DNA from 3 places in the Cohnella herbarum genome. Region 1 is predicted to be linked to each of the others. Evidence: predicted binding sites of a transcription regulator. Region 1 holds the regulator's gene; each other region holds the start of a gene.
What was found. Region 1 encodes Rex, which represses fermentation and respiration genes when NADH is low (regulators of the CRP and FNR family bind a similar motif). Its sites were predicted from a motif close to TTGTGAAATATTTCACAA; they were not measured.

Region 2: nadA (quinolinate synthase NadA) is a predicted target of Rex. The motif match lies at 2,215-2,232, and genes of this name have one in related genera.
Region 3: HH215_RS34120 (hemerythrin domain-containing protein) is a predicted target of Rex. The motif match lies at 3,810-3,827, and genes of this name have one in related genera.

The regions. Positions count from the first base shown of each region.
Region 1 is NZ_CP051680.1:983,074-989,280, reverse strand. Features, by position in the region: gene HH215_RS04175 (hypothetical protein) at 1-313, opposite strand, end outside; gene HH215_RS04170 (cell wall elongation regulator TseB-like domain-containing protein) at 561-1,085, opposite strand; gene HH215_RS04165 (amidohydrolase) at 1,082-2,386, opposite strand; gene HH215_RS04160 (redox-sensing transcriptional repressor Rex) at 2,383-3,039, opposite strand; gene dinG (ATP-dependent DNA helicase DinG, 3'-5' exoribonuclease type) at 3,026-5,923, opposite strand; gene HH215_RS04150 (hypothetical protein) at 5,991-6,207, opposite strand, start outside.
Region 2 is NZ_CP051680.1:5,557,778-5,563,984, reverse strand. Features, by position in the region: gene nadB (L-aspartate oxidase) at 1-1,200, opposite strand, end outside; gene nadA (quinolinate synthase NadA) at 1,245-2,183, opposite strand; gene ftsH (ATP-dependent zinc metalloprotease FtsH) at 2,529-4,529, opposite strand; gene hpt (hypoxanthine phosphoribosyltransferase) at 4,620-5,159, opposite strand; gene tilS (tRNA lysidine(34) synthetase TilS) at 5,297-6,207, opposite strand, start outside.
Region 3 is NZ_CP051680.1:8,114,559-8,120,765, forward strand. Features, by position in the region: gene HH215_RS34100 (threonine aldolase family protein) at 1-1,063, shown strand, start outside; gene yyaC (spore protease YyaC) at 1,080-1,667, opposite strand; gene ndk (nucleoside-diphosphate kinase) at 1,928-2,347, shown strand; gene HH215_RS34115 (class II aldolase/adducin family protein) at 2,405-3,694, shown strand; gene HH215_RS34120 (hemerythrin domain-containing protein) at 3,902-4,411, shown strand; gene adhE (bifunctional acetaldehyde-CoA/alcohol dehydrogenase) at 4,461-6,207, shown strand, end outside.

The DNA of each region.
Region 1 (6,207 bases):
GCTCGTTCGTTTGCGAATCATCGCTGGTCGTAGCAGCCAACTCCAACTTCTTGCCGCCGATCTCTCCAGCACCGTTCTGCTTGATCTGGCGATACACTTCGCTTAAATTCGCGTCAGGCGCAAGCTTCACTTTCACTTTCACGATTCCAGACGTCATCTCGACTTCGGCGGATTGCACGCCTTCGACCGATTTGGCAACCCGGTCAAGCGGCTGTTCCACGCCGAAATGACGGTATGCGAACCATCCTCCGAACAGTATCGCGGCCGTTAACGCCGCAGTTATCGTAATGGGCAATATTTTAATTTTATTCATTTACCGATCCCCCTCTAATGTGTTTTCTATGATGGCTTCGGGACTGGTCAGTTTTGGTCAGACAAACGATGCGAATCATTCCGATGTCGTTCATGAGTACAACTAAGAGTATATCAGGTTTTGATAGACGAATCGTTAGAGGATGATTGGAAAACAACCAAATCATCGCCTATTCCAAGCAAAAAATCGCCGAAGTTCCGCCTATGGAAGGCGAGAAATTCGGCGAAATCGGCTATTCCTATGTTGCTTATTGAATGGATAATACGTAGGTCTTAAGTAATTTGCCATCTTGGAAAGAGAAGAAATCCAACGACTGATGCTCTTGGCTCTTCTCGTTCCAATAACGAACTTCCCATGCCGGACCATTCATGAACCATCCGGGTATGATTCGAATCGGAGTTCCGGAATGCTCTTCGGCAAATTTAGCGAGCATCTGTTGCTCGGAAATATTCTCGCTTATCTTTTTCTTAATTAGCTCGTCTTTGCGCTCCCAGATCATCCACTCCGTGCCTTCGGAATCTTTGCCGGTGACGACCCAGACCGTTTCGTCCCACGTATGGCTGACCGCTTCGTCTACTTCCGCGAGTCCTCCCTGCGCCTTGGCGATTCGAATCGCCTGTTTCTCCGCGCTGCGATACTCCGAATCGGCCGAACGGACGAACAGTACCGCCGACACCAAGACGAACACGATAAAACCCGCCAATACGATTAACCATCTTCCGAGCGAAAGCGAAGGCATTTTCCGTTGTCCTTCACTACGGCTTAAATTCATCCCCGTAACCTCTGGAAGCAACGCTCCGCTTCCGCGAGAATTTTCTCCTCGTCAAGCGTTAACAGTTGGCCGTTGCGAAGCAATTGCTTCCCGTTTACCCATACGTGAGCGACGTCAGAGCCCCTTGCCGCATAGGCCAGATGAGAAACGTAATCCGTATGCGGCACAAAATGTGGTTTCGTAAGAGACAATGCGATGAAATCCGCTTTCATCCCTGCTTTAAGCTGCCCTACCGTATCGCCTAATCCAATGGAACGGGCTCCGTACACGGTTCCCATGCGCAGCGCTTCTGCTGCCGGAATGACCGTCGGATCGCCTGAAACCCCTTTATGAAGCAATGCCGCAAGCGTGATTTCTTGGAACAGATCCAGATTGTTATTGCTTGCCGCGCTATCCGTGCCTAGCGAGACGGTTACGCCGGCTTTCAGTAGCTCCGGCACTCTGGCAACTCCGCTCGCGAGCTTCAAGTTGCTGACCGGATTATGAGATACGGCCACATTACGTTCGGCAAGCAGCGCGATCTCTTCATCGTTCAGATGAACGGCGTGCGCCACTAGAGTCGGACGGCTAAACATTCCGAGACGATCCAAGTGCTCTACCGGACGGAAACCATAGTCTCTAACGTTCTGCTCTACTTCCGCAATCGTCTCCGACATATGCGTGTGCATAGGCAAATCGAGATCGTGAGCCGCTTCGACGAATTTCAAAATAAAATCCGGCGGGCAAGTATAGGGAGCATGAGGCGAGATCATAACGCTAACTCGTCCATCCGCTTGACCGTGCCAGTCTTTGGCGAATTGGATAGCGTCGGCGAGCTTAGCCTTCTGCACGTCTTCGGGACATAACCCGATAACTCCTCTTGTTAGGCTAGCGCGAAGTCCCGATTGCTCTACCACTTCCGCTACGCGATGCATATGATCATACATGTCCACGAATGTCGTCGTACCGCTCTTAATCATTTCGGCCGCGGCCAACGAAGAGCCCCAGTACACGTCATCGCCCGTATATTTCGCTTCCGTCGGCCACATGTGATTTTGCAGCCAATCCTGTAGCGCAAGATCGTCCGCTAACCCGCGAAGTAACGACATTCCGGCATGACCGTGCGTATTTACGAGACCGGGCATGAACAGCAGCCCGCTGCCGTCCATGACTTCCGAAGCTAACTCTTTTTCCTTATCCGGTGCCTCGCCCTCTCCCAATCCGGCGATTGTACTTCCTTCTACGGCCATCCAACCTTGAAATTTAGAGAGTTGATCGTCCATCGTGACGAAAGTTCCATTATTAATTAGCAGACGAGTCATTTCGTTTCGTCTCCTTCCGTTGATCCGTTATTATGATCCATATAGTAAGCTAGGCTAAGCAGTTCAGCCGTAAAATCCGCATTGTGAATTCGTACGCCCGGAGACGATTTGAGCACGACGGGAGCGAAATTCAAGATCCCGCGTATGCCGGCGGCAACGAATTGATCCGCTACGTTCTGGGCTTCCGTTGCCGGCACCGTAATGATCCCCACCGAAATATCCAATAGTTCGACCGAGGAGCACAGATCCTGCATAGGCTGAACGGTTAAGCGATTGATAAGCGTTCCCTTCTTGCTTTCGTCCGCGTCGAAAACGGCTACGATTTTCATATTATCTTTGATATACATGCTGTAATTGCATAACGCTCGGCCCAGATTCCCGGTTCCGACCAAGGCAACGTTCATCGTCTTGTCCAATTTAAGAATATGACGGATTTTCTCGATCAAATAATCCACGTTGTAACCAACGCCTTTGCGGCCGAATTCGCCGAAATACGCCAAATCTTTGCGAATCTGCGCCGGATTTAGATCAAGCTTCTCCCCTAACTCCTGAGAGGAAACCGTTTGAATGTTGCTGAAGCTAAGCTCGTTCAGAAATCGCAAATAAATCGGTAATCTTCTAACGACGGCTTCGGAAATTTTAATGGGCTTCATGTTTCTCTCCCTCATCTTGGACGGCGGACGCGGCCGAATTTAACCATGAGCTGACTCTTGCGGCCATAGCCGACGTAGGCAAATGCTCCATCTTAGGACCCGGTAACGAGTATAAGAAATATTTGCCGTAATTCGTATCTATGACCCTCGTATCGTAGAGAATGACGATTCCTCGATCCGTTGCCGTACGGACGAGCCGGCCGAAGCCTTGTTTGAAGCGAATCACCGCTTGGGGAAGCGACAGCTTCATGAAAGGATTTTTGTTCTCGGCCAATAGCTTCTCCGACTTGGCTTCGGCTACCGGATGATTCGGCGGTTGGAAAGGCAATCTTACGATCGCAAGGCAGGTTAACGCATCGCCCGGAAGGTCGATTCCCTCCCAGAAACTGCTCGTTCCAAGCAACACCGAGGCGGGCTGCTTCACGAACTGTTGAGTCAGCCGGCTTCGGCTTCCGCTATCCATGCCCTGGCCTAATACTTGAATTCCGCTTGCCTCAAGGCGATCCTTGAGCGGGCCGTAGACGGTCTTAAGCATGCGATGGGAGGTGAACAGCACAAGCATACGGCCTCCGACCGTAATCGCCATTTCCTGAAGTGAATCGATCAGCGCGCTTATGAACACCGCCTCGCCGTCTCTTCCCTTAATTCCGGGAAAGTCCCGCGGGATAAGAACGAGCGCTTGCTCGCGGTAACGGAACGGCGACGGTAGCATCGCCGTCTTGAGCCTTCCGCCCTTCTCCGCCTCGTCCAATCCGAGCTGCTCAGTGACATAGCGAAATGATTTGTCTATCGTCAGGGTAGCGGAAGTCATAACGACGCTCGACTTGCGGTCGAAGACTCCTTCTTTAAGCAATTCGCTTACGTCCGCGGGAACGCCGTAAATATATACGGATCTGCCCCGGTACTGCGAATGTCCTTCCAGCCAATAAACGAACTCGGGCTTGCCCAATGTAACGAATGATTGCGTATCCGCCCTAATGTTCGCCAAATCTTTTAAGACGCCGCTTAAATCGGTCAACATCCCTTGCATGCTGAGCTCGTCGGCATCTTCGCGCATATCGACGGTTAGCTTCTCCAGCGGCCGAATGAAATCCGATAGAAGCTGGATCACGTTGTTGCCGTCCACGGACAAACTTTCCCATTGCTCGGGCAAGTCCTCATGCTTCAGTCGCAAAGTGAGATTTCCTGTTTCATCCGCTGCGGCGTTGGCCGTAAGCAATTGAAACAATGCGTCCATCCAACGTTCCCATGCTTCCCGAATCTCATGGACTTTAGGCACTAACAATTCGAGTTTCTCCGTCCAAGCACCCGAATCTCCCGTTCCGAGTGACGATACCGAACCGATAAGCTGAGGGAGCAATCCCGTTCTCGCATCTTTCCACACCCGTTGCAACGGTATGGCTAACGAGGAATGCCCCGTCTTCTGACCCAGATGATGACTGGCTACCTCTTCGAGATGATGGGCCTCGTCTACGATTAACCGGTCGTATGCCGGTAACAGCCGATGCTCGGCTCTCAAATCTGTGAACAGCAAAGCATGGTTCGTAATGATTAAATCCGCTTTGCCGGCTTCTTGTCTGGCCCGATGATAGAAGCACCTTCTAAACCACGGACAAGCTCGGTTAAGACAGGACGCCGCATCGCTGGATACCGCGTCCCACTCTTCCTTATTGCGAACGCCGATATTCAGTTCTTCGGATTCGCCTCTCGTCGTTTCGCCAAGCCATACCGTCATTCCCCCGCGGGTCACGGCTTCTTCCCTGCCGAAGGCATGCTCGGGTATTTGTTGACGACTCTCGAACTTCCTCAAACAAAGATAATTATTGCGTCCCTTAAACACCGATGCGCGAAAAGGAACCGGAAGCGCTTGCTGCAATAAAGGCAAATCCCGCTCCCTAAGCTGTTCCTGAAGTTGAATCGTATGCGTGCTAACGACGACTTTTTTTTCTTCCTTCAGACCATAATAGAGGGAAGGCAGCAAGTAACCTAACGATTTGCCCGTGCCCGTTCCCGCTTCAACCAGCAGATGCGAATCTTCTTGCAGCGCATCGAATACTTCCTGAAACATAATATCTTGACCTTCCCTCGACTCATAGGAAGGAAACATCGTTTTCAGATTCGCCTGAACCGCCGCTAAGTATTGTTCGAAATCCATTTCGTTGAGCTGTTTCGCCGTATGCTGGGATTCCTCTTCGGAACGCGAATCTTCGCCCCAATCCCCTACGTTCATGGCGAATTGACGGAAGTGGTGAATACCGTCTTCGGGTATAAGAGGTTGCGTCTCGCGCCAGTTGAGAGTGTCGGCGATGAGCCAGCCCAGATCGTTGCGATCGGGATCGAACATCCCGGACAATCTTTGCAAAGTGAAGAGAGGAAGATTGCGAAGTTTGTTCAAACATAACAGAAACAACTCGGCGGTCGCGACCGCGTCGCTGTCCGCTTGATGCGGCCGGTCATGATCGATGCCGAGCGTCTGCGTAAGAGACGTCAATGCATACGAAGGCTGCGTCGGATAGACCAATTTCGCTAATTCCACCGTATCCAACATTCTGCCCGAGAATGGCAAATAACCGCTCCGATCTAAGGCGGCTTGCAGGAAGTGCGCATCGAATTCTACGTTGTGGCCGATGAGAATAACATCCTGCAGCATCGGGACGATTGCGTTGAGCATCTCTTCAAGCTCCGGCGCTGCATGAACGTCTTCGTCGCGAATGCCGGTGAGACGGGTTATTTCCTCCGGAATCGGCTTGTTGGGGCGTACAAAGCTTGCATACGTGGAACAAACGGCACCCGCATCATCGATTAGCGCGAGTCCCGTTTGTATGATTTCATCTTTATCGGACGACATGCCCGTTGTTTCGAAATCGAGCACGGCAAATTTCATTCCAGACTTCCTTTCCTTCCGGCACGCAGAACGTATATAGCGATGCTGTCGATCCTTAATTAGACGATTAGACCTGAACTAAAGTTTGTAACTCCGCGCTTCCGAATTGCAGCTGCAATTGTCCGTTACCTTGCTGGAGAGATTCCAGGTTCAGCTTGGGATCAGGAAAAGCAGGATCGGTCTCCAACGCTTTGCGGAAATAGCTCTGAGCTTGTTCGAGATGCGCGTAGATCGCTTGAATGCAACCTAGCGCGTTGAACGCGATCGCCTGCAATCTTCGTTCT
Region 2 (6,207 bases), 3.8 Mb from region 1:
GATCCGTTGTCCGAAAACGATGGCTTCCGACAACGAATTGCTCGCAAGCCGATTCGCTCCGTGGACGCCCGTCGAGGAAGCTTCCCCGCAAGCGAACAGACGGCGAATGCTCGTCTCTCCGCGCAGATTCGTCTTGACCCCGCCCATCATATAATGGGCAGCGGGAGCAACCGGAATCCAATCGGTTGTCATATCCAGTCCGTAATTCAAACAAAATTCGTATATCGTCGGAAAACGATGCTTAATGAGTTCAGGGGTTTCGTGAGTAATATCGATATAGACGTAAGTTGACTTCGTCGCCTCCATCTCGCTAACGATCGCGCGAGCGACGACATCCCTTGGAGCAAGCTCCAACTGAGGGTGGTAATTCTCCATAAACCGATCGCCGCGAATGTTGCGCAAATACGCCCCTTCGCCCCGAACCGCTTCGGAGATCAGAAATCTCGGCGCACCGGGATAACAAAGAGACGTCGGATGGAATTGGTTGAATTCCATATCCCGAATATCCGCGCCTGCCCGGTAAGCCATCGCTACGCCGTCGCCGGTTGCGACTTCGGGATTCGTCGTGTATCTGTAGAGTTGACCGGTTCCCCCGGTACATAGAATCGTTGCCCGTCCGAATACGGCCACGCGCGATCCGTCCGGCTTCTGAACGATCGCTCCGCGGCATTCGCCGTCTTTTGTCAACAAGTCTAGCACGAAATGGTCATCCCACAATTCGAGGGTCGGATCGGATTTGACCTTCTCCGCCAATGCGCGAACGATCTCGTAACCGGTTGCGTCCCCGTTCGCGTGAAGAATACGGCGCTGACTGTGCGCGCCTTCCTTCGTTAGGGCAAAATGGCCGTTCTCTTCATCGAAGTTCGTCCCGTAACGGATCAGCTCTTGAACCCCTTTGGGTCCTTCATGAACAAGAACGTCGACTGCCGAGGCTTCGCAAAGACCTGCCCCGGCAATCAACGTATCTTGTGCAAGAAAATCGGGCGAATCTTCGTCCGAAATTACCGCGGCTATCCCGCCTTGCGCATAACGAGTATTACTGTCGAACAAAGATTTCTTGGTTATCATTAATACGCGCTTCGTTTCGCTCGCCTTGAGCGCCGTAAATAGTCCAGCAATACCGGCTCCAATCACGATAACGTCCGTCTCTACGCGAGGAAGTTTGTCTAGATCAAAATCGACAACGTAACGTGGAATCATGGATAAGTTCGTCCCCAGTCCGACAAGAGAGTAGCGCAGGCAGGTTACTTAACCAGTAGCATGCGCTCCAGCGATAAACGGGCTTTGTCCGCAACGTCCTGCGGCACATAGATTTGCGGTTGCATCGTCTCCAATGCCTTGACGACCTTCTTCAGGTTATTCACCTTCATATTCGGACAGACAAGAAATTTCGATGCGAAATGAAAGGTTTTGTCCGGGCTGTCCAACCGCAATTGATACCCGGTGCCGTCTTCCGTTCCAACGATAAATTCTTTATGGCTGGATTCGCGGCAGTATTTCAGAATTCCCGTCGTGCTTCCCACGAAGTCCGCCATCTCCACCACTTCGGGACGGCATTCCGGATGAACGACGAATTCCGCGTTCGGATATTTCGCCCGCATTTCCTCGACGTCTTTAATGGTAAGCATGTCGTGGGTGTTGCAATAACCTTCCCAGATAATCATTTTCTTGTCGGTAAACTGGGAAACGTAATGGCCGAGATTTTTGTCCGGGCACCAGATAATCTCATCGGCATCGACCGAATTCACGACCTTAACCGCGTTAGCGGACGTACAACAAATATCCGTCTCCGCTTTCACGTCCGCCGAAGAGTTAATATACGTGACGACCTTGGCGTTCGGATGTTTCGCTTTAAGCTCGCGCAATCCGATCGGATTGACCATATCCGCCATCGGGCAGCCCGCGCGTTCGTCCGGTACGAGAACCGTCTTGTGGGGAGCCAGTATTTTGGCGCTTTCCCCCATGAAGTGCACGCCGCAGAATACGATGACGTCCGCATCCGTGGATGCCGCCTTCTGAGCGAGGAGAAAAGAATCTCCGCGGAAATCCGCGACCTCCTGTATTTCATCACGCTGATAATAATGAGCGAGAATAATGGCATTACGTTCCTTCTTTAGCTGCATAAGCCGCTCGCGCAATTCGCGATTCTGCTCTGCTTTACGCTCCAGGGCCAAAGCCTCCATGAAAATCTCCTCCCTAAGATGAACCGGTAGTTTGTGAATGAATGCACAAACATGGCGGGAATACTGTCTTTAGTGTGGACGAAAAGGACTTCGTTCATTAACACTTAATTTACACTTGCCTGATAAGGCTGTCAATTCATCTTGAACCGATTGTAAGCCCTTTTTCTCGGCTATGACTTAATATTCCTCAAAGCTGGAAACGCAGCTCCGATTTACCTGTTTCTAACTCGCTTTCTTCCCCGTTTCCACTTCATAGCGAAGGTTTTATGTGCAGTTTGATCGTGCAATGAAAAACGGGGTGCCCCTAAGCGCCATAAGCGCGGGAGCACCCCGTGTAATTTGCTGTTACTTCGGTTCTTCGGAATCGTCGTCTTTGCGCAAGTCCGGCATAGTTGCCAGCGGCTCGTCTTCGCGGGTTTGAATCCGCACTTTAACGTTGCCCAGCGTATCTACGATCGGTTCGGCTTTAGACTCTTCGCCGGAGGAGGAACCTTCTCCCTCTTCGCTCGGAACGATAATCCCCTTCTCGATCAAGGATTTGATCTGTTCGAGGTCAAGCGTCTCCACGTCAAGAAGCGTCTTCGCGATCAAGTGCATCTCGGCGCTCTTCTCGGTTAACAGCTTCTTCGCGCGATCGTAACAATCCCGCGTAATGCTTTGCATCTCTTGGTCGATCTCGTAAGCGATCGCATCGGAGTAGTTCTGTTCATGCCCGATGTCCCGACCTAAGAATACTTGACCCTGAGAGCTTCCGAATTGCATCGTTCCGAGCTTGTCGCTCATCCCGTATTCCATGATCATCGCGCGAACGATGCTCGTCGCGGACTTAAAGTCGCTGTAAGCGCCCGTTCCGATTTCGCCGATGAAGATTTCCTCGGCCGCACGGCCCGCGAGCAATCCCGTTACTTTGTCGAGGAGCTCTTGCTTGGTTACGAGCATACGATCTTCCTTAGGAAGCATGATGACGTAACCGCCGGCGCGTCCGCGAGGAATGATCGTTACCTTATGCACCGTATCGGCATGCTCGAGGAAGAATCCGGCAATCGTATGTCCGGCTTCGTGGTAGGCGACAATGCGCTTCTCGCGATCGCTGATCACGCGGCTCTTCTTCTCCGTACCGACGACAACGCGGTCGATCGCTTCATCGACTTCCAGCATCGCGATATCTTTTTTATTCCGTCGTGCGGCAAGCAATGCCGCTTCGTTCAATAGATTTTCCAAGTCCGCGCCCGTAAATCCGGTAGTCCGCTTCGCGATCGTGCCAAGGCGAACATCCTTGTTCAACGGTTTGTTGCGCGCGTGAACCTTCAGCACCGCTTCGCGGCCCTTCACGTCTGGACGATCCACCGTGATCTGACGGTCGAAACGACCCGGACGAAGCAGGGCGGGATCGAGAATGTCGGGACGGTTCGTCGCGGCAACGATGATGATTCCTTCGTTAGCGCCGAATCCATCCATCTCCACGAGGAGTTGGTTCAATGTTTGCTCGCGCTCGTCATGTCCGCCGCCAAGGCCTGCGCCCCGTTGACGTCCTACTGCATCGATCTCATCGATAAAGATAATGCAGGGCGAGTTTTTCTTCGCGTTCTCGAATAGATCACGGACACGGGATGCCCCGACGCCCACGAACATCTCGACGAAATCCGAACCGGAGATCGTGAAGAACGGAACTCCCGCTTCTCCCGCAACCGCGCGGGCGAGCAAGGTTTTACCCGTACCTGGAGGACCTACGAGAAGAACGCCTTTCGGAATGCGTGCGCCAAGCGCGGCAAACTTACGGGGATCTTTCAAGAATTCGACGACTTCGACCAATTCCTGTTTCTCTTCATCCGCTCCGGCCACATCCTCGAACGTAACCCGCTTTTTCTCTTCATTATAGAGACGGGCGCGGCTCTTGCCGAAGTTCATTACTTTGCCGCCGCCGCCCTGCGCCTGATTGATCAGGAAGAAGAACAGTACGAACATGATAATGAACGGAATGATGGAAGTCAGAAATGTCAGCCAGAAGCTTTGTCCCGGCATTTTTTTGTCTTCGACGGCAATGCCTTTTTGAACAGCCGTATCATGCAATTTCGTTGCCGCAACCTCGGTTAAAGGAAGGCGGCCCGAGAATAAATCGCTCTTGACGTCGGCAGGCTTCTGTTTGTATTTACCGGTAATTAAATAGGTACCGCCTTGTGGCTGAATCGTAAGCTCGGTAGCGTTACCTTGTTCTACCACCTGCATAATTTCATTGTAATTCAAAGCCTTAGTCGTCTCGTTCTTTCCAATGAAAAACTGAACGATTCCGACAGTCACCAAAAAGATAAGTAAGTAAAACCCTGTGTTGCGGATGAACCGATTCATCCCCGACCTCCTCTCGACACGCTTACATCATTTTACCATAGCCTGTCTTGGCATCACAATCACTACGCGCCGTCATAAAGACGACGTGTCTTAACTCGAATACACTTCCGGTTTAAGAATTCCCACATACGGCAGATTGCGGTATTTCTCCGCGTAATCAAGACCGTAACCGACGACGAACGCATCCGGAATCGTAAACCCGGTATAATCGGCGTTCAGGTCTACCGTGCGGCGCCCCGGCTTATCGAACAGCGCCACGACGTTGACGGATAACGCATTGCGGCGTTCCAGCACATCGATCAAATAACTCAAGGTCAAACCGCTGTCAATAATATCTTCTACGATAAGTACGTCGCGCCCTTCAACGGAGGCGTCTAAATCTTTAATGATTTTGACTTCGCCGGAAGACCTTGTGGAATTGCCGTAACTCGATACCGCCATAAAATCAAGTTCGATCGGGATAACGATATTCTTGGACAAATCCGCCATAAAAATAAAAGCGCCCTTCAGTACGCAAATGACGAGCGGATTACGCCCCTCGTAGTCGCGGCTGATCGCCGCCCCTAGTTCCTGTACCTTTTGCTGAATTACTTCTTCCGAGTAGAGAACTTCTTGAATGTCTTTTTGCAAAAAAGGTACCTCCCATTGAGATTATTACACGGTATGATGGCATTACTCCGATCATGCCCTAGTTTTCAGTCCCGACCAAGCATAAACGGATATCGCCGTTCTTAGGAATGGCGGAGACGAATCGGATAAGCCTAACGTCATTCTTTCCGAGTCGCGTAAGTGAAACGCCATGTCGATCGGGTATCCGCGGTAACCAAAGCATGACTTGAACGACGCATTCCCGGTATCCAGAGCACGCGTCCATCTCCATCTACCAACAGGGGAAGTTTATCGCGGCGGGAACGTGGCACTTTGGCATCGACGAACATATCTTGCACTTTTTTGGTGCCGTTTAGTCCGTAAGGATGCATAAGGTCTCCAGGCAATCGGCTGCGAACCCGAAGGGGCATAATCAATTCATCGGCATCGAAGCTAGCTTCATTCCGGTTTGTCGTCCCGTTGGGCAAAGAACCCTCCAGACGTTCTAACCGAATATGCTCCCCTGTTTCCCCGATCGCAACCTCGCTTATATTATCGGAGACGATATACGTAAAATTTACCGGTTCCGGATGACCCGGGCCGATATACGCCTGTTCGTATTCCCTTATCATCACCCAGCCATCCCCGATATCTAACTGCGTAACCGTGGGACGCTCCTGTGTAAGCGCAGCAAGGATTTCCTCCACATGCCCGTAGTCCAGCATATCGCGCGGGTTCGAAGAACAGTTTAATATTAATTTAATCAATCTGCGTTGTAAAGCGACGTGGAGGCCGCGGAACCGTCGTCGCTCTAACCGGAAGCCTTCCCCCGAAGGAGTTACTCCCTCTTGAAAGGCTTGAAGGGTCTGGCCTTCCATGTAGTCGTCATCCGCCGCTGCCAGATCGGATAGTCTGACCAAGGAAGCCTTCAGCCTAGGATTATATTGTTCAATCATCGGCATTACATCCAATCGGACGGCATTACGGAAGTAATGCCGGTCGATATTACTGCTATCTACCGCGAAAGGCACCCCGTTTCGCTTACAATAATCCAGAAGCTCACATTTGGTTATACGTAACAAGGGGCGAA
Region 3 (6,207 bases), 1.2 Mb from region 1:
TAACAAGGCCGATTATCCGATAGGCGGAAACGGAAAACGAAATGTACAAGTATTGAAAGAGGTTATCGAAAATACGGACGGGAACACGGACAGCGATATGTACGGCAAGGGCAAGGTGATCGAAGACTTCCAAACGAAGATGGCTCGTTACTTGGGCAAGGAATCCGCCGTATTCTTTCCATCGGGTACGATGGCTCAGCAGATCGCGTTAAGAATCTGGTGCGACGAGAAGCAGCTGAAGAAAGTCGCCTACCATCCGTTATGCCACCTGGAGATCCATGAAGAGAAGGGGTTAAGGGAGCTTCATCGCATTGAATCCGTATTGCTGGCGAACGAGGAAAGGATGATCTCGCTCGAAGACGTTCTCAATATGACGGAGGAAGTCGCTTGCGTGTTGTTAGAGCTTCCGCAGCGGGAGATCGGCGGGCAATTGCCGCCTTTCGAAGTTCTCGAGGCCATTTCCGCGCATTGCCGGGGAAGCGGCATCAAACTGCATCTCGACGGGGCGAGGCTGTTTGAAATTTTACCTTATTACGGGAAGTCCGCCTCCGATATTTGCGCTCTATTCGACAGCGTATACGTTTCCTTCTACAAAGGGGTCGGTGGCATCGCCGGAGCGATACTGGCGGGGGATGAAGCTTTCACGTCGCAGTCGAAAGTATGGAAAAGAAGGCATGGCGGAGATTTAATCAGCTTATATCCCTATATTCTTAGCTCGGACTACTATTTCGAGCAACGCCTTCCCAAGATGGAGCGGTATTATCGGGAGGCGATCGAGCTTGCCGAACGGTTTAACGCCTGCCATGCCATAGCGACGAAGCCGTTGACGCCGGTTTGCAACATGTTTCACGTTCATGCGAACGTATCCAAAGACAGGCTTGAAAAGGCCTTAATCTCCGTTTACGCGGAATCGGGGATCGGATTGACCGCGTTCTTGAGGGAAACCGGCGAGACGACTTGCATGTTCGAGGTTAACATGGGGGATCGATACGCGAACGTTCCGAAAGACAAGCTGAGTAACGCGTTCCGTTTGTTGGACGAGAAAATGCAGAGTACGGAATAGTTGCGGCTATTGGCAATTATCGTTGAATTCCGTACTGGATACGATCCTCACGAGCGGCCACCGAAATCGCGACGAACAAGCTTTTGGAGATCAGGCTCGCCATGCTCATGACCAAATGCAGACGTGTGTTCTGCAGAACTTGGAAGCCGAGTATGCCGCCGATGTTAACGATAGCCGAAATATGAATATCTCCGACGGGGGGTAACGTCTTGTTAACTCCCGCCCCCGGTCGCAGGGGGCCGTCGCCGATCTGAATCATTCCGATGCTGGACGCGTTTCCGAGACAGGCGTCGATTCCGACGACGAAAGGATCGTCGATCGTCGTATTCAATTTCTCCAGCGTAGCGTCGAGATTCATCGCGTGAACGGGTTTCTCCAGCGTGCCGAACAAGTCGAAGGCGGTCGAGCGGTATTTGCCGAGCAGCGAACCGGTTAAGGGGCCTAACGAATCTCCGGTGCAGCGATCGGAACCTATGCAGACGACGACAATCCGTTTACTTGACGGCAAAGGTTTGAAATGTCCGGCTAAGCGGTTAGTCATCCGCATGGAAGCCGCGGGATCGGTATGACCGATTAGCAAGGAAGGAACGTTTAAGATCGTCATGGAATCACCTCGCGACCTACAGGGTCTATATCATTTTCTAAATGATACATTATGTATCGCGAAAGTGTTGTCGTTATTTAGCGGAGAGGGATGAGCAAAGAGTAATTATTTTTCGACACCTTCCTTCCTCGGTTCATGCCGCAAGTAGGTCGTAAAAGTCGAATATTCGTAACAAGGCTTGTGAGTAATGTCACACTTCTATAGACTGGTACTGAGTATACTAACGAATAAGCTCGATCCCGAAGGAGGAAGACGAAACCATGGAGAAAACAAAAACGTTCATTATGATCAAACCGGACGGAGTACGCAGAGGATTAATCGGGGAAATCGTAAGACGATTCGAACAGAGGGGATTCCGCCTTGTCGACGCCAAGCTGGTCGACGTGGATCAAGCTCACGCGGAGAGACATTACGGCGCTCACAGAGAGAAGCCTTTCTTCCAAGAACTCGTTGATTATATTACTTCCGGCCCCGTGTTCGCGATGATCTGGGAAGCGGAGAACGCGGTGGAAATCGGAAGAAGCATGATCGGCGCGACCAATCCGGTGAAAGCCGCGTCCGGGACGATTCGCGGAGATTACGGGACGTCGGTCGAATTCAACGTTATCCATGGATCGGATTCGCAGGAAAGCGTAGAGAGGGAAATCGAAGCCTTCTTCGGCGGCAATCCCAGAGCGTAATCCTTCAGGAGTAACGGCTAAAGCGACGAATATCTCGAAGGCTAGGAGATGAGAGTTATGCAGTTCGGACTTTTGCACCCGGCTGATCAAATCACGTTAATGATGGAAAGAATCTATAGTTATGGAATGACGACGACTTCGGGAGGGAATTTGTCCATTCTCGACGACAACGGCGATCTATGGATCACTCCCGCCGGCATAGACAAAGGCTCTCTCACCCGCAATGACATCGTCTGCGTAAAGGCGGACGGTCAAGTCGTCGGCATACATAAACCGTCTAGCGAGTTGCCTTTTCATAGATTGGTGTACCGGACGAGACCCGATCTGAAGGCGGTCGTTCACGCCCATCCTCCCGCGCTCGTATCGTTCAGCATCGTTCGCCGTATCCCCGATACGCGGATGCTTCCGAACGAAAGAAAAATATGCGGAGAGATCGGCATGGCGGAGTATGCGCTGCCGGGTAGCGAGGAGCTTGGACAAAATATCGCCGCCGTCTTCGCGAAGGGGATCGACACCGTGATGTTAGAAAACCACGGCATCGTCATCGGCGGTCCCGATCTGTTCGAAGCGTTCAAAATTTTCGAAACGCTTGATTTCTGCGCCAGACTGGAGATCAAAGCCAAACGGATCGGAAAGCCGATTCTGCTGTCCGAAGCGCATTATGAAACGGTTGCCGCCAACGCGGAGTTCCAACCGGCTACTTTCCTCCCGACCGGGTATAGCTCGAAGGAAAGGGAGCTTCGCCGGGAAATGATCAAGTTCATTCAGCGATCCTACGACCAACGTCTCTTCACGAGCACGCAAGGGACGTTCTCTCAGCGGCTCGGACAAGGCAGCTTCATCCTTACCCCTCATGGCATGGACCGCAAATACTTGGACGTCGATCACCTAGTCAGGGTGGACGACGGAAAAGTCGAGGAAGGCAAGCAGCCAAGCCGATCCGCGAAGCTGCATGAAGCGATCTACGAACTTCATCCTCATATCGATTCCATTATGATCGCGCATCCGCCGAACATTATGGCATTCGCGGTAACGGATGATGCTTTCGATTCCAGAACGATTCCGGAGAGCTATCTGCTCCTTCGAAATGTACCTAAATTGCCATTCGGCTCGATCTATACCGCTCCGCGCGAAGCGGCTGCGAATTTTACGAAGGATACGCCGATCGCGCTAGTGGAAAACAACTGCGTAATCGTGACCGGGCAAAGTTTGCTGAATACGTTCGATCGGCTGGAGGTTGCGGAGTACAGCGCGAAAGCGATCATCTCTTCCCGTTGCCTCGGGGATATCGTGTCGATAGACGACAAGAAAATTCGCGATATCGAAGAAGCGTTCGGATTAGCTTAAATAACGAATAGGACGGACTGCCGGAAGGGATACCTTTCGCGCGGTCCGTTTTCATTATGATGATCAGGTGAATGATTTGTGTCAATGTCGAAGATACGGGTTTATCGATATAATATTGTGATTTTTTTCACATGAAAATGAGATCAAGAGACGTACACTAAAGACATGAAAGAGCTACCTCAACTTCGGATACGGAGGGGATACGCCATGAAACAACAAATCGTCGAGAATGCTTACACGACTCTGAGCTATTCGAAGCTTGAGATGAGTGAAGCCGTCGAACGTTTGCATGAGGAGCACAAGGAACTGAAGGAAGAGCTTCATGAACTGCACGTATGGGTAAAGGCGGTAGGGGAGACGTCGGGGGCGATCAATCGAGACGGCATTCTCGGCAACCTGAGGGAGACGGCCAATCAGTTCGTAAGGCAGCTCGATGCCCATGCCAAGTGGGAGGAAGAAAGACTGTTTCCGATGGTGACTTGGTATTACGGCGAAGAACCCGAACAATTCACGTTGATGGAGCAGGAGCACGTACTGGCGGAGCAATTCATCCAAGCTTTCGTTAACGCTCTGGAACGCGCGCCGGTTCGCCAGCACGAGGAGAAGGAAATGGCTTCTTATTTGACGCAGGCGATCCAAATTTTGAACCATCATTTTCAGATGGAGGAGGATTTAATCGTTACGCTTATCGACCGTTCCAACGGTTACGGCTACTAGCGGGAGATCCCTAATCCATAAAATAAGACTCTACTTGGAGGTTGAGAATATGGCCATTAAAGAAAAAGTCGGAGAAGTGAAAGATTTACCCAATGCTCAGGCTGAAGTGAATCGCTTGGTAGCCGCTGCATTGAAAGCGAGAGACGCGTTCATGGGATTAGACCAGGAGCAGGTCGATCGGATCACGCAGCAAATGGCGTTAGCAGGGTTGGATAAGCATATGGTATTGGCGAAAATGGCGGTCGAGGAAACGGGGAGAGGCGTATACGAAGATAAAATCACCAAAAACATCTTCGCGACGGAGTACATCTACCATAGCGTGAAGTCCGACAAAACCGTGGGCGTCATCGAAGAAAATCCTTACGAGAACTATCGCAAGGTTGCGGAGCCGGTCGGCGTAATCGCGGGCGTTACCCCCGTTACGAATCCGACTTCGACGACGATGTTCAAGGCCATCATCGCGATGAAGACGCGTAATCCGATTATATTCGCTTTTCATCCGTCCGCTCAGAAGAGCAGCGAAGCCGCTGCCCGCGCGGTTATGGAAGCCGCGGTTCAAGCGGGAGCTCCAGAAGGTTGCATCCAGTGGGTGGCTAACCCTTCCCTCGAGGCAACCAGCCTGCTAATGAATCACCCGGATGTCGCTCTCGTGTTGGCAACCGGCGGATCGGCTATGGTGAAGGCGGCTTACAGCACGGGAAAACCGGCGTTAGGCGTAGGACCCGGCAACGTGCCGTGCTTCATTGAGAAAACAGCGGATCTGCTGCAAGCCGTTACCGATCTGATCCTATCCAAGACGTTCGACAACGGCATGATCTGCGCCTCCGAACAAGCGGTCATTATCGAGGAGCCGATCTATGCGGAGACGAAGCGGTTAATGGGCGAGATGGGCTGTTACTTCTTGAACAAAGAAGAGACGGCTGCCGTATCGAAGCTGGTCATTAACGAGGACAGATGCGCGGTGAATGCCGTCATCGTCGGCCAATCCGCCGTGAAAATCGCGCAGATGGCCAACATCAGCGTACCTGAGGATACGAAAATTCTCGTTGCCGAGCTGAACGGAGTCGGTAAAGATTATCCGCTGTCGGCGGAGAAGCTAAGTCCGGTGCTCGCGTGCTATAAGGTAAAGAATGCCGCGCAAGGCATTCAGAGAGCGGCGGAAGTGACGGCATTCGGAGGCATGGGACACTCGTCGGTCGTTCATTCCAAAGACGATGCCGTGATCGCCGAGTTCGCGGCCACTCTAAAAACCGGACGCGTCATCGTCAATTCCCCGTCTACGCACGGCGCGATCGGCGACTTGTACAATACGAACCTGCCTTCCTTGACGCTCGGTTGCGGTTCTTACGGACACAACTCGACGACTTCCAACGTAACGGCGGTTAATCTGCTTAACATTAAACGCGTCGCTTACCGGACCGTGAATATGCAGTGGTTCAAGGTTCCGCCGAAAATCTACTTCGAGAAAGGTTCCACGCAATATTTGGAGAAAATGCCGGACATCAACCGGATTCTTATCGTCACCGACCCGATGATGGTTAAGCTCGGCTATGTCGACAGGGTCGAATATTACTTGCGCAAGCGGAAGCTGCCCGTCTCCATCGAAGTGTTCTCGGAAGTTGAGCCTGATCCGTCCGTCGAAACGGTGGAACGCGGCACGAGAATTATGGCGGGCTTCAAGCCCGACTGCATTATCGCTCTCGGAGGCGGTTCGCCGATGGATGCGGCGAAAGCGATGTGGCTGTTCTACGAATACCCGGATACTTCTTTCCACTCGCTGAAGATGAAATTCTTGG